Regions from separate parts of the Luteipulveratus halotolerans genome, predicted to be linked through region 1. Evidence: riboswitches for the same ligand, from Rfam matches in the RefSeq annotation. Region 1 holds a riboswitch; the other holds the start of a gene.
The links. Region 1 has a riboswitch for cobalamin ahead of VV01_RS03255 (magnesium chelatase subunit D family protein). Riboswitches for the same ligand answer to the same signal wherever they lie in the genome.

Region 2: it holds a riboswitch for cobalamin, as region 1 does, so the genes downstream of both, VV01_RS06155 (FecCD family ABC transporter permease) here and VV01_RS03255 (magnesium chelatase subunit D family protein) in region 1, are expected to answer to the same signal.

The regions. Positions count from the first base shown of each region.
Region 1 covers NZ_LAIR01000002.1:573,026-580,552, reverse strand. The annotation lists gene VV01_RS03265 (cobyrinate a,c-diamide synthase) at 1-1,849, opposite strand, end outside; gene cobO (cob(I)yrinic acid a,c-diamide adenosyltransferase) at 1,846-2,460, opposite strand; gene VV01_RS03255 (magnesium chelatase subunit D family protein) at 2,460-4,451, opposite strand; cobalamin riboswitch at 4,489-4,664, opposite strand; gene cbiE (precorrin-6y C5,15-methyltransferase (decarboxylating) subunit CbiE) at 4,700-5,896, shown strand; gene cobM (precorrin-4 C(11)-methyltransferase) at 5,893-6,642, shown strand; gene VV01_RS03240 (Pr6Pr family membrane protein) at 6,652-7,332, shown strand; gene VV01_RS03235 (precorrin-2 C(20)-methyltransferase) at 7,253-7,527, opposite strand, start outside.
Region 2 covers NZ_LAIR01000002.1:1,169,466-1,176,992, reverse strand. The annotation lists gene VV01_RS06170 (MGH1-like glycoside hydrolase domain-containing protein) at 1-1,679, opposite strand, end outside; gene VV01_RS06165 (ABC transporter substrate-binding protein) at 1,741-2,748, opposite strand; gene VV01_RS06160 (ABC transporter ATP-binding protein) at 2,745-3,521, opposite strand; gene VV01_RS06155 (FecCD family ABC transporter permease) at 3,518-4,642, opposite strand; cobalamin riboswitch at 4,683-4,862, opposite strand; gene hflX (GTPase HflX) at 4,878-6,347, opposite strand; gene VV01_RS06145 (CAP domain-containing protein) at 6,437-7,252, opposite strand; gene VV01_RS06140 (alkaline phosphatase D family protein) at 7,340-7,527, opposite strand, start outside.

The DNA.
Region 1 (7,527 bases):
ACCGGCCGGTGGGGTTGGTCGGGTTGCCGATCACGACCAGGTCGGCATCGCCAGGGATCGCCGACGGGTCGAGCTCGAACCCGTGCGCCCTGTGGAGCACGACATGGGTCGGCGTGTGTCCCGCCGCGAGCAACGCCCGGTCGGGCTCCCTGAACTGGGGGTGGACGACCACGGGCTGACGCCATGGCCGCGCTCGCGCGATGAGCGTGAACGCCTCGGCCGCGCCGGCCGTCGGCAGCACCTGCTCGGCGGGGCGGGCGAAGCGCGCGGCCAGCGCGTCCACCGCGCGCGACGCATCGGGGTAGGACCGATCACGCAGCGACGCGTGCAGAGCCTCGTCCAACCACTGCGGTCGGTCCAGGTGCTGCACGTTGACGGCGAGGTCGACCAGACCGGGCCCGGTCTCACGGTCGCCGTGGTGCCAGCGGCTCGCCACCGAGGCAGGCCGAGTGCGCATGTCGCGCTGGTCGGCAGGGCCCGCAACTGACACGACATGCGCACTCGGCGACTCGGTGTGCGGCGTCGTACGGCGACCTCGGTCCGCGAATTCCTCTGCAGCAGAAGGGTTTCCGGCCCAGTGCGTGTGAAGGTACGACGCGTGCAGGGTGGCGTGCCCGACGCCGGCCGGGTCGAGCGCGAAGCCCTCAGACTCGCCGTCGAGCACCCAGGCCGGCGTCTCGCCCGATCGGGTCGACAGTGTCGTCCGGTGGAACTCGTGGCCGACGACGCCGGTCTCGGTGCGCCGGTAGCCGAGGGTGAGCCGTGCGGTCATGCGAGCGTCAGCGGGGACCGCGCCCACCATCGGTGTGCCGTCGAGCGTCTCGCACAGGTAGAGCAGGCCTGCGCACTCCGCCACGGTCGGTACGCCGGACCGCACCGCAGAGCGCAGTGACTCCAGCATCGAGGTGTTGCCTGCCAGCGCGACGAGGTGCGTCTCGGGGAAGCCGCCGCCCAGGTAGATGCCCTGCGTGCCCTGCGGCAGCGTGCGGTCGACGAGCGGGTCGAACTCGACCACCCGGCAGCCCGCCGCGCGCAGCAGCTCGTCGGTCTCGGCGTACCTGAAGGTGAACGCCCGTCCGCCGGCGACCGCGATCAGCGGCTCACCACCCACCGGCGAGACCTCGTCCTGTGCGGACCACGCGGTCCCGTCGAGCGCCGGGGCCGTCGCCGCCACGCGCAGCACGGCGTCGAGGTCGACGCACGCCTCGATGCGCGAGGCGAGCCGGTCGATGGACGCCTCCGCCGAGCGCTGCTCAGCCACCGGCACGAGACCGAGGTGGCGGCCAGGAGCGGAGATGCCGGCGTCGCGGTGCAGGACGCCGAGAACGTCGAAGCCCTTCTCCACCAACGCATCTCGCACCTCTGCGGCATGCCGGTCGGACGCCACCTTGTTGAGGATCACGCCGGCGACGCGCACAGACGGGTCGAACGTCGCCATGCCGTGCACGACCGCCGCGACCGAACGCGCCGCGTGCGACACGTCGACGACCAGCACCACCGGGGCATCGAGCACCCCGGCCACGTGCGCGGTCGAGGCGAACCCCTGGCGTCCTGTCGCACCGTCGTAGAGGCCCATCACTCCCTCGACGACGGCCACGTCGGCACCACGAGCGCCGTTCAGCAGCAACGGCACCAGGCGCTCCTCACCGACCATCTGGGGGTCGAGGTTGCGGCCCGGTCGGCCGGTGGCGAGCCCGTGATAGCCGGGATCGATGTAGTCGGGCCCGACCTTGTGGCCGGACACCGCGAGCCCCCGGCGCCGCAGCGCCGCCATCAGCCCGGTCGCGACCGTCGTCTTGCCGTGCCCGGACGCCGGCGCCGCGATCACCACGCGCGGCAGATGTGTCACCACTCGATCCCCCGCTGGCCCTTCTGACCCGCGTCCATCGGGTGGCGCACCTTGGTCATCTCGGTGACTAGGTCGGCGGCGTCGAGCAGGGCCGGGTGGGCGCGACGCCCGGTGATGACGACGTGCTGCTGCCCGGGGCGCTCGGCGAGCGTCGCCACGACGTCGTCGGCGTCGACCCAGCCCCAGTGGATCGGATAGGTGAACTCGTCCAGCACGTACAGCTGATGAGTCTCAGCAGCCAGGCGTCGCTTGATCTCGGCCCAGCCCTCGGCGGCCGCTGCGGCGTGCTCGTCCTCGGTGCCGCTCTTGCGCGACCACGACCAGCCGGAGCCCATCTTGTGCCACTCGACCGGACCGCCGACGCCCTCGGACTCGTGCAGGCGGCCGAGGCGTTCGAGCACCTCCTGCTCGCCGATCTTCCACTTCGCCGACTTCACGAACTGGAACACCCCGATCGACCAGCCCTGGTTCCAGCCGCGCAGGGCGAGTCCGAACGCAGCGGTCGACTTCCCCTTGCCGTCGCCGGTGTGGACCATCACGAGCGGTCGGTTGCGCCGCTGCCGGGTGGTGAGGTTGTCGTCGGGGACGACGGTCGGCTGACCCTTCGGCATCAGGAGGCCCTCTCTCGGACGACGGTCGTGAGGTGGTCGGCGGCGACCTCGCCGACCGCGACGTGCTCGGCCTGCAGGTGCACTGCCAGGTCGCGTGCCAGACCCATCGCGAACTTCCCTGTCTCGCAGTCGATCACGACGGACGCGACACCCGCGTCGGCGAGTATCGCCGCAGCCTGGCGGGACCGGCGTACGGCGTCGGTGCCGTGCGTGGCCCGACCATCGGTGACGAGCACGAGCAGCGGTCGCCGACGTGGATCGCGCAGCCGCTCGACGCGCAGGGTCTCGGCGGCGCGCAGCAGGCCCTCGGCGAGCGGTGTGCGGCCTCCGGCGGGAAGGTCCTCCAGGCGACGAGCGGCGACGTCGACCGACCCGGTGGGCGGCAGCACGAGCTCGGAACCGTTGCCACGGAAGGTGATCAGACCGACCTTGTCGCGCCGCTGGTAGGCGTCGAGCAGCAACGACAGCACGGCCGTCTTGACCTGCTCCATCCGACGGCGCGCGGCCATCGAGCCGCTCGCGTCGACGCAGAACAGCACGAGGTTGGACTCACGGCCGATGCGCCGGGCGTAGCGCAGGTCGCCAGGCGCGACGGTCAGCCGCGGCGACGTGCGTGGTTCACCTCGCCGGGCTGCTGCCTCGATCGTCGACAGCAGGTGCACAGATGCGCCCGCCTCAGGGGTACGCCGGGCGCCGACCGTCCGGCCGCGCGTGGACTCCGCGGTCGAACGGCGGCCCGACTCGCCGGCACCCGTGCCGGAGACGCTGAACAGCCTTGCGCGATAAGGCTTTCCGGCACCGACGCGCGCGGGCTGCGGCGCAGCAGCGCCTTGGCTCTCGGAGCCGCCACCCGGTGCCGCCTCGCCGTCTCCGCCGGTCGGCGCCTCGCCACTCGGCGCGTCGTCGCCCGGCGCGGGCTCGCCGCCGCCACCATCGGACGGCGGCTGCGGCGGCTCGGGGTCGGGATCTGTGTCGTCGTCCGGGCCGAGGACGTCGTCGAGCAGGTCGTCGTCCAGACCCGGCGCGTCGAACGGGTTGCGGCGACGACGGTGCGGGATCGACAGGCGAGCGGCAGCACGGATGTCGTCGACCGTCACCTCGTCTCGGCCGCACCACGCGGCGTGGGCCGTGGCGGCTCGCGCGGTGACGATGTCGGCGCGCATGCCGTCGACCTCGAACGCCGCGCACAGGTCGGCGATGCGCACGAGCGCCTCGTCACCGAGGCGCACCGAGCTGACGGCGTCTCGCGCAGCGGCGATGCGGGCCGCGAGCGCGGACTCCTCCGAACGCCATCGGTCGGCGAACGTCACCGGGTCGGCGTCGAAGGCCAGGCGTCGGCGTACGACCTCGACGCGGGTCTGCGGATCACGCGGAGCCGCGACCTCGACGGTCAGCCCGAACCGGTCGAGCAGCTGCGGGCGCAGCTCGCCCTCCTCGGGGTTCATCGTGCCGATGATCACGAACCGTGAGGCGTGCGAGATCGACACCCCGTCGCGCTCGACCGTGGAGCGACCCATGGCCGCCGCGTCGAGGAGCACGTCGACGAGGTGGTCCTGCAGCAGGTTGACCTCGTCGACGTAGAGCAGCCCGCGGTGAGCCGCAGCGAGGAGGCCGGGGTCGTACTCGGCGACGCCCTCGGACAGCGCCTTGTGCAGGTGCAGCGAGCCGACCAGGCGGTCCTCGCTGGCGCCGACCGGCAGCTCGACGAGCCGAGCCGGGCGTGCGGTGGGCTCGGCCTGCGCATGCGGGCCGTCCGGACACCTCGGGTCGGGCGCCGCGGGGTCACACGAGAACCGGCACCCCTTCACCACCTGCACCGGCGGCAGCAGACTCGTCAGGCCGCGCACCGCGGTCGACTTGGCGGTGCCCTTCTCGCCGCGGACGAGCACACCGCCGACGTCGGGCGCGACGGCTGTCAGGACGAGCGCCAGGGCCATGTCGTCGGAGCCGACGACGGCGGAGAAGGGAAAGGTGGGTAGGGACTGCTGCATGGGGTTGCTCCCGCCGGCGTGCCGGGACCACGCGGCACGATCGCGCTGCTGCGAGGCCGGTCTTCGGACTTCCGAGCCCGGCGGCGCGCCTTCCCGGGTCGTCCCAGTGGCCGGCGCTCTCGCGCCACGCGTCGTCGGCATCCTCGGTCACCGCAGCGGGTCCTGTGCCGGAGTCTCACCGGCTTCCCGTGCACCTCACATCTGCCGGTCCGCACCCTAACCCACCCGAGCCTCTAGGGTCAGCGGCTGTGAACACCGTGACTGTGGTCGGGATCGGCGCCGAGGGGTGGGCCGGGCTCCCGCGCACCCACCAGGACATCATCCAGGGCGCCGAGGTGCTCGTCGGCGGACCGCGCCACCTCGACCTCGTGCCCGAGGTCGCAGGTCAGGTACGCCGCTCGTGGCCCTCTCCCCTGCGTGACGGCCTCGAGCCGCTGCTCGCGCTGTACGACGGCCGGCGCCTGGTCGCCCTCGCGTCCGGCGACCCGCTGCTGTCCGGCGTCGGGACGACCTTGATCGACGTGATGGGCCCGGAGCGGGTCGACGTCGTCCCGGCCGTCTCGTCGGCGAGCCTCGCCCACGCGCGGATGGGGTGGTCGCACGAGACCACCACGGTGGTGTCACTGGTCGGGCGGCCGACGTCGCGGCTGGCCCGACACCTGTCGCCCGGCCGACGGCTGATCGTGCTGTCCTCCGACGAGACCACGCCCGCCGAGGTCGCCAAGCTGCTCGACGAGCACGGCATGGGTGCCGCCGAGATGGTCGCCTGGTCACGCCTCGGCGCGGTCGACGAGTGGCGCTCGCGCGGCACTGCAGCCACCTGGTCGGCCGAGGTCGACCGGCTCAACCTCGTCTGCGTGGTCTGCCCGACCGACGCACCGTCGTACGGCCTGGTCGCGGGTCTGCCGGACGACGCGTTCGAGCACGACGGGCAGCTGACCAAGCGCGACCTGCGCGCGAGCGCCCTCTCTCGTCTCGAACCACGACCGGGACACCTGCTGTGGGACGTCGGCGCCGGCGCGGGTTCGGTCTCCGTCGAGTGGATGCGTTCGCACCTGAGCTGTGGTGCGATCGCCATCGAGGCGAATTCCGAACGCGCACAACGGGTCTCGCGCAATGCCGACCGTTTCGGCCTGTCCGAGCTCGAGGTCGTGTGCGGCTCGGCCCCCGAGGCGCTCACCGGCCTCGACGCGCCCGATGCAGTGTTCATCGGTGGTGGCGCCAGCCGCCCCGGAGTCATCGACACCTGCCTCGCTGCCCTTCGACCGGGCGGACGGCTGGTCGCGCACGCGGTCACCATCGAGACCGAGGCGCTGCTCGTCGCCGCGCAGCGCGAGCACGGCGGTCAGCTCACCCGCATCACGGTCGAGACGGCCGAGCCGCTCGGCACCATGAGCGGCTGGCGCCCCGCGCGACCCGTCACCCAGTGGAGCCTCGTCCGATGACGGTCCACTTCGTCGGGGCCGGTCCGGGAGCGGCAGACCTGCTGACGCTGCGCGCGATCCGCCTGCTGGAGTCTGCGGACACCGTGCTCTACGCGGGCACCTACCTCGACGCGGAGGTTCTCTCACACGCGTCCGCCGACGCGCGCCTCATCGACACCCAGCACCTCGACCTCGACCAGATCACCGCGCACCTCGTCGACGCGCACGAGCGCGGTGACGACGTCGTACGGCTCTGCTCGGGCGACCCGTCGGTCTACTCCGCGCTCACCGAGCAGAAGGCCCGCCTCGATGCGGCCGACGTGCCGTGGGACGTCACCCCGGGCGTGCCGGCGTACGCCGCCGCTGCCGCCCTCCTCGGCGCCGAGCTGACGGTGCCCGAGGTCGCGCAGTCGGTCGTGCTCACGCGCACGCAGGCCCGCTCGACCGCAATGCCCGACACCGAGAGCCTCGCCCGATTCGCTGCGAGCAGAGCGACATTGGTGCTCCACCTGGCGATCCGCCACACCCGTCGACTGACCGGCGAGCTGGTGGAGCACTACGGCTCTGACTGCCCGGTCGCGGTGGTCTACCGCGCGTCACAGCCTGAGCAGATCGTCCTCGCGGGCACGCTGAGCGACATCGCCGACCAGGTCGAGCAGGCCGAGCTGACGCAGGCAGCCGTCATCATCGTCGGTCGCTCACTCGACGCCCAGGCGCCCCGCGGCTCCTTCCTGTACGACCCCGCCCGCGAGCGCCGTCGCGGCTAGGCTGCGGCCGTGCGAGACGTCGCAGACAGCCGGCCCGCCCGCTGGTGGCACGCCCTGACGGCGGTCGTGTGTGCGGGTGCCCTGATCCTGCAGCTCGTCCTCGTCGTGCAGGGCGCCCAGGTGCTGACCACCGCGGAGCCACCGGGGCTCCCGACCCGGCTGCTGCGGTTCGTCTCCTACTTCACGATCCAGAGCAACCTGCTCGTGCTGGCGTCGGTCCTCCCTCTGGTGCGTCGCCCGTCGTACGACGGCCCGCGGTGGCGGGTCGTGCGGCTCGACGCCCTGATCGGCATCACTGGCACCGGGCTGATCCACTGGTTCTTCCTTCGCCCTCTCCTGCACCTGACCGGCGGCCCCTACGTCGCGGACAAGCTGCTGCACGTGGTGGTCCCGCTGCTCGCGGTCGTCGGGTGGGCGGCCTTCGGTCCTCGCCCGCGCATCGACCGCCGCACGGTCGCGCTGAGCCTGGTCTGGCCGCTCGCGTGGGGACTGCTCGTCGTCATCCTGCTCGGCGCCGTCACCGACTGGTACCCCTACCCGTTCGTCGACGTCGGGGTGCACGGCTATCCGCGCGTTCTGCTCAACATCGCCGGCGTCGGGGCGCTGCTGCTCAGTCTCGCGGCCGGCCTGGCCGTGATCGACCGTCGTGGCCGACGAAGCGCGGACTCCACACCTGACCTGCGCTCGTGACCCGCGTGCTCGACGCCCCGACGACGACCAGGCACTTCATGTCGATCGTCTCCGGGTCGAGCTCGCCGAGGGTCGTGACCGTCAGCGACTCCTCGGCCCGCCCGATGTCGCGCCCGACCACCACGACCGTACGAGCGTCCTTGTGCTGCAGCAGAACTCGCTGCGCGTCGGCCATCTGCGTCGGACGGGCCCGCG
Region 2 (7,527 bases), 600 kb from region 1:
GCGTCGGACTGCTCCAGGCGATGCCCGCCGGGCAGCGGCTCCGAGCGGTCGAACGGGCCGACGTTGTCCATCCCGAGGAAGCCGCCCTCGAACAGATTGGACCCGTCGGAGTCCTTGCGGTTGACCCACCAGCCGAAGTTGAGCATGAGCTTGGTGAACACCCGGATCAGGAAGTCGGTGTCCTGCGCGCCGTCGAGCTGGTAGACCCGCCAGACCGCCCAGGCGTGCACGGGCGGGTTGACGTCACTGAAGTTCCACTCGTACGCCGGCAGCTGGCCGTTGGGGTGCATCGCCCACTCGCGGCACATGAGCACGAGCTGCTCCTTGGCGAACGACGGGTCGACGTGCGCGAGCGCGACGCAGTGGAACGCCAGGTCCCACGACGCGAACCACGGGTACTCCCACTCGTCGGGCATCGAGATGACGTCAGCGAGCGAGAACGTCTGCCACTCGGTGTTGCGACCCTCCGGCTGCGGCGCACGCCGCTCCGGCGGCGGTGCGGGCTGACCGGGGTCGCCCTCGAGCCACTGCCGCACGTCGTACCGGAACAGCTGCTTGCACCAGAGCAGCCCGGCGAATGCACGGCGGGCCGTGAGCCGGTCCTCGTCGGAGGTCTGCTCGGGGATGACGGCGGCGTAGAAGGCGTCCGCCTCGCCCCGGCGGGTCTCGATCACGCCGTCGCCATCAGCCGCGCTCCCCTGCTGGTCGTCGCGGGTCAGCCGCAGCGTCACGGCCACGGTCTCACCCGGCTGGACCGCGTCGAAGTGCCACCACAGCGCGGCCTTCGTGCCCACGTCGGACGCCAGCAACGACTCGTCACCGTGCACGACCGCCTGGTTGACGGCGCTCTTGGGGTGAGCCGGATCGGTGCCACCACCGAAGGTCGCCGTCTCATGAGTTTCGTTGTCGCACAACAAAACTCGCGCACCATCGCTCGCCGTGACGTGATAGCGGCCGAGCCATCCGTGCTCGACCTGCAACCCTCCGTTGAGCGGCCGGATCGACGGACGACGGTCGTCGCGTCCCCAGCTCCACGTGTTGCGGAACCACACCTGCGGCAGCAGGTCGAGCGGGGCGGCGTCCGGGCCGTGGTTGGTCGCCTCGACGCGGACCACGACGTCGTACGGGTTGTCCTTGGCGTGGGTGGTGACGACGTCGAAGAAGCGGTCACCGTCGAGCACGCCGGTGTCGGCGAGCTCGTACTCCTCGTCGTCGAACCCGCGACGGGCGTTCTCGTCGATCAGCTGCTGGTACGGGAAGGCCGCCTGCGGGTAGCGGTAGAGGTACTGCGCGTACGAGTGCGTCGGGGTCGCGTCGAGGTGCCACCAGTACTCCTTGGCGTCCTCACCGTGGTTGCCCTGCGCGTTGGTCAGCCCGAACAGCCGCTCCTTGAGCCGGTCGTCCTGGCCGTTCCACATCGCGACGGCGACGTTGAGGAAGCCGTAGCGGTCGGTGAGGCCGGCGATGCCGTCCTCACCCCAGCGGTAGGCGCGGGTGTGGGCGTGGTCGAACGGGAAGAAGCCCCAGGCGTCGCCGTCGGCGGAGTAGTCCTCGCGGACGGTGCCCCACTGGCGGCCGGACAGGTACGGGCCCCACACCCTCCACGGGTCGAGGTCGCCGGGCGACTCGGCGACGCGGGCGTGCTCAGCGGACGGGTGACCTTCCGAGGATGCGCTCACGTCACCGCACCCTACGGACGAGCGAGGTCTCCACGGAAGACCCGCGCAGGTCTGCGTACGGTCACCGCCGCGGCACCAGGTCCCAGCGCTCCAGCGCGACGCGTGCCTGCTCGGCGGCGTCGATGTTGAGCGGACCGCTGGTCCACATGGCGTACGGCAGGTTGAGGAAGCGGCCCTGCCTCACCGCGGGCAGGTCACGTGTCGCGGGGTTGGTCCGCAGCAGGTGGACCTTCTGGGCGAACGACTGGGGCGGGTAGTCGACGAAGAAGATCGCGTCCGGTCGGGACGCCGCGACCCGCTCCCACGACACCGAGGTCCATGTGTCCTTCAGGTCCGACAGCGGGTTGCGTCCACCACCGGCTGCGATGACGGCCTGCGGCGCCCCGAGCGCCCCGCTGGAGAACACCTCCTTGTCACCGCTGTCGAACACGAACACGGTCGGTGGCTTCTTCGGCTTCGGCGCCGACCGCAGTGCGGCCAGCCGGCGGTCGAGGTCGGTGTTGACCCGTCGGGCGTCGGCGTCGTGGCCGGTGATCGTCCCGAGGTGGGTGAGGTCGGTCCTGAGCGCGGTCCACGGGTCGACCGTCCCGCGAGCGCGACTCCCGTGCTGACGGCAGCTCTCGGTCAAGGTGAAGGCGTCGATTCCCTTGGCCCGCAACGCTTCTGGTGTCACGCCCTTCTCCTCGGAGTAGCCGTAGCCCCAGCCCGCGACCATCACGTCCGGGCGCTGAGCCACGACCGTCTCCAGCGACGGGTACTCAGGAGCGACGACCTTGAGCGAGTCGACGGCGGCGCCGTAGTGCTTGCGCAGCAGAGCCTTGTCACGCCCGATGCTGCTGACGGCCGCGACGCGGTCCTGCGCTTTCAGGGCGAGCACCATCGAGATCAGGTTGCCGTCGTTGACGAAGAGGCGCTGGGCCGGCTTCGGGAAGGACGTCTGCTCCCCACAGCTGCTGACGGTCACTCGTGCACCGGCGGCTCGGCCGGCCTGTCCGGCGTCGGTGGAGGAGCATGCCGCGAGCAGCAGGACGGACGCGCCGGCGAGGGTGGCGGTGAGGCGTCGGTTCATGTCAGGTCCTCCAGGAGCAGGTGGGTACGGCCGGTGACGGGATGGGTGACGTGGGCGGCGGCGACGCCGAACACCTCTGCGACGAGGTCAGGGGTCAGTACGTGCGCGCCCGGGCCGACCGCGTGGGCGCGGCCGTCGTGCAGCACGAGCACCCGGTCGAAGCACGCGAGCGCCAGTCCGAGGTCGTGCACCGCCGCGACGGTCGTACGGCCGAGCGCCCGGACCGTACGCAGGAGGTCGAGCTGGTGGCGTACGTCGAGGTGGTTGGTGGGCTCGTCCAGGACGAGGACGCCGGTGTCCTGGGCGATGCCTCGTGCGAGCCACGCCCGTCGCATCTCGCCGCCGGAAAGCGTTGCGCACGAACGGTGCTCAGCGTCCATGAGGTCGACGTGATGCAGCGCCTCACGTACGGCGTCGCGGTCGTCCGGGCCGCCGCTGGACCAGGGAGACCGGTAGGGCGTACGGCCCAGACCGACGAGCTCACCGACCAGCAGGTCGGCCGGCAGCGCCGGGTCCTGGTCGACGAACGCGATCCGCCGCGCGCGGTCTCGCGCGGCCAGGAGGTGCACGTCGAGGCCGTCGACCTCGACCTGCCCGCCGGCCGCCGGGAGGAGACCGCTGAGCGTGCGCAGGAGGGTGGACTTGCCGCTGCCGTTGACGCCGACGACGGCGAGCATCGAGCCGGGCTCGACGTCGAGACTGACGTGGGAAAGGACTGTGCGACCCCCGACGGCGCACGACAGGTCACGGGTGCACAGGGCGCCGGCGCTCATACCGCGGATCCGTAGCTGTAGCGGCGCCGCCCGAGGAGCAGGAGGAAGACCGGCGCGCCCACCAGACCGGTCACGACGCTGAGGGGCAGCTCGACCGGACGCACGACCACCCGCGAGAGCACATCGACCCAGATGAGGAACGCCGCTCCACCGAGCGCGGCCACCGGCAGCAGCACCCGATGGCGGGCGCCCACCACCAGGCGCCCGAGGTGCGGCAGCACCAGCCCGACGAAGCCGATGCTCCCCGACACCGCGACGAGTACGCCGACGAGCGCCGAGGACAGGACGAACAGGGCCCGACGGAGGCCGTCGACGGGTACGCCGACCGCGCGGGCACCGTCCTCACCGGTGGTCAGCGCGTCGATCCAGGACGACGCGAGCAGCAGTGCTGTCGTCGCGACGACAGCGACCGCGGGCAGCCAGACCTGCGCCCACGTCGTACCGGAGAGGCTCCCCAGCAGCCAGAACAGGACCGACTGGGCGCCCCGGTCGTCGCTGCGCATCACCAGGAAGCTCGCGACCGAGGAGAACGCCGACGACATGACCACGCCCGTGAGGACCAGGCGCAGCGGGGTGAGCCCGCCCTGGGCGCTCGCGATCCCGAAGACGAGTGCCGTGGCAGCGAGCGCACCGAGCAGCGCGCCGGCGGAGAGGGCCCACGTGCCGAGCGCGGCCAGCGCGCCGGTGGTGATCACGGCCGTCGCGCCGACACTCGCGCCGGAGGACACCCCGAGCAGGTACGGGTCCGCGAGGGGGTTGCGGACGAGGGCCTGCACCGCTGTGCCCGCGACGCCGAGGCCGGCGCCGACCACCAGAGCCTGCGCCGCGCGCGGCGCCCGCAGCTCGACCACGATGAGGTCGACCGTCGGGTCCGGGCCGGGGCTCAGTCGCAGGCGGTGGGCGAGCACGTCCCACACCGCACTCGCGGCGATCGGCTCCGAGCCGAGTGCGAGCGACGCGCAGGCACCGGCAGCGCAGAGCACCAGCAGGACGCCGAGCACGGCCAGCATCCGGGGCCGACGACGCTCACGCTCCGGCGCGGGCACAGGCGGTCGCAGTTCAGGACGAGGGCGACCGAGTGCGTCGACGACGCGCCCAGGCGCCGACACGAGGTCGGGCACGCAACGGCTCTTTCATCCGGAGCCCGATCGCGAGGCTCGTGGTCGATGACATGAGCCGGCAGGTCTTCGGACTCGGGATCACTCAGACGGAGCGCCTTCCCGGACTCTCGTCCAGTGGCGTTGTGCTCCGCCCGTCACCCACACCGCTGCGCGTCAGCTCCGGAGTCTCACCGGATTCCCTGGCACCGTTCGTGGTACGACCAGCTCGCCGGGAACGCTATCACCGGCGACCGGCTCACGAGACGGCGTACGACGCGAGCTCGGCCTGCAGCGTCGGCGTCACCTTGGCGTGGACGCGCGTGCCGTCGCCCTGGTGCTCGGTGCTGAGGATCTCGGCCTCGTCGTGCAGGCGGCTGAGCAGGTCACCACGGTCGTACGGCAGGAGCACGTCGACGCGGATGTCGGGTCGTGGCAGCTCACGGGCGACCAGCGCACGCAGCTCGTCGATGCCGTCGCCGGTGCGGGCCGAGACCGCGATGCTGTGCTTCTCGGCGCGCAGGATGCGATCGACGACGTGCGGCTCGGCCAGGTCGGCCTTGTTGACGACGATGACCTCCTTGACCGCGTCGCCGCCGACCTCGGCGAGCACCTCACGCACGGCGCTGATCTGGGCCTCGGGGTCGGGGTGGCTGCCGTCGACCACGTGCAGCACCAGGTCGGACTCTGAGACCTCCTCCAGCGTCGAGCGGAACGCCTCGACGAGCTGGTGCGGCAGGTTGGCGACGAACCCGACGGTGTCGGCCAGCGTGTAGAGGCGGCCGTCCTCGGTCTCGGCGCGACGCACGGTCGGGTCGAGGGTGGCGAACAGCTGGTTCTGGACGAGCACGCCCGCGCCGGTGAGACGGTTGAGCAGCGAGGACTTGCCGGCGTTGGTGTAGCCCGCGATCGCGACGCTCGGCACGTGGTGCGCCTTGCGGCTGTGCCGCTTGGTGTCGCGCGAGGTCTTCATCTGCGCGATCTCCTTGCGCAGCTTGGCCATCCGGCTGTTGATGCGCCGCCGGTCGAGCTCGATCTTGGTCTCACCAGGACCGCGCGAACCCATGCCCTGACCGCCGGCCGCCTGGCCACCGGCCTGCCGGGACATCGACTCACCCCAACCACGCAGGCGCGGCAGCAGATAGCTCAGCTGGGCGAGCTCGACCTGCGCCTTGCCCTCCTTGGACTTGGCGTGCTGGGCAAAGATGTCCAGGATCAGCGCGGTGCGGTCGATGACCTTGACCTTGACGACGTCCTCGAGGGCGCGCCGCTGGCTGGGCGCGAGCTCGGTGTCGGCGATGACGGTGTCGGCGCCCTCGTCGATGACGATGTCGCGCAGCTCCTGGGCCTTGCCCGCACCCATCCAGGTGCCGGGGTCGGGCTTGTGGCGACGCTGCAGCACCCCGGCCAGCACGGTCGAGCCGGCCGTCTCGGCGAGCGCGGACAGCTCGCGCAGGGAGTTCTCGGCGTCCTCGGCGGTGCCGTCGGTCCAGACGCCCGCGAGCACGACGCGCTCGAGGCGCAGCTGGCGGTACTCGACCTCGGTGACGTCCTCGAGCTCGGTGGACAGGCCCTCGACGCGGCGCAGGGCTGCGCGCTCCTGACGGTCGAGCTGCTCGCCGTCGAAGTCGTCGACGATGAAGCCGGACTCGTCGTAGCGAGGGTCGAGGTCATCGGCCTCGGACAGGGCTTCGGCGCGGGTGCTGAGCAGGTGATCGTGTGCAGTCATGTTCTCCCTAGAGTCGCATGAGAGAACGCTGTGGGCGATCCGATTATGCCGAGCAGCACGCCGACGGGCCCCGTGCGGACGCCGTGGGATCAGGAGATCCCGAAGTCCTGGACCCAGGCGCCGTCGCCGTAGCCGTCGCCGACCGAGCCCCCGTCGTACCCCACCCCGATGCGGTTGAACGAGCAGTTGAGGATGTTGGCGCGATGACCCGCGCTGGACATCCACGAGCGCATCACGGCCGCTGGTGAGGCCTGACCGGCGGCGATGTTCTCGGCCGCTGCGAACCCGTCGTATCCCGCGCGGCGCATGCGCTGGAACGCGGTCGACCCGTCGGAGCCGGTGTGCGAGAACGACCGGTGACGCACCATGTCGGACGCGTGACCGTCGGCAGCCCGACGCAGTGCCTGGTCGGTGCGCACGGGGCCGCACCCGGCCTTCGCCCGCTCGGCGTTGGTGAGGCGCACGACCTCGGCGCGCACGTCACGACCGGGCGCTGGCTCGTCGCTGGTCCGGCTCGAGCTGCTCGAGCTGGTCGAGGGGCTCGGAGTCGTGCTGCGAGTCTCGCGCGCCGTCGAGGAACGCGATGATCGGGAGCTCGGGGTCGCCGTCACGGGCTCGGCCCGCTCGGCGACCGGGATCGGCGGCGGCGTCGCAGTGACCGTCACGACGGTCGGCGTGGCGGTGATCGGAGTCGCCGGCGAGGTCGTGGCCGAGTCGGTGCGCGACGGACTGGCCGTGGCCGGCGGCAGATGGTCGAGCCCGGTATGCATCTGCGAGCTCGCCCTGCGTCCATCGAGGCCGCCCCACAGCACGAAGCCACCGGCCGCGCCCAGCACGAGCACGACCGCGGCGGCCAGCAGCGGCGCAGCACCTGATCGCCCGTGCGCGTCCCGTCGTGGTCGCATCAGGTACGCCCGCGCCCTCGCTCGGTGGTCAGCCGATCACGCTAGCGGCCGATCACCGCCTGCGCGGCCGAACGGGCCAGGCGATCATCACTGCGGCGAGAGGTCCTTGGACCAGAGCACCGCGCCTGTTGCGTCACGCAGGCTGGCGGTCAGCAGGCCGGCGTCGTCGATCTGCACGTGCCCGAAGAAGTGCGCCTTGCCGGTGCGGGGCGACTGGTTGGCGTACGACGCCCCCTTGGCGAAGACGACCTCCGGACCGAACGTCGCGTCCATCG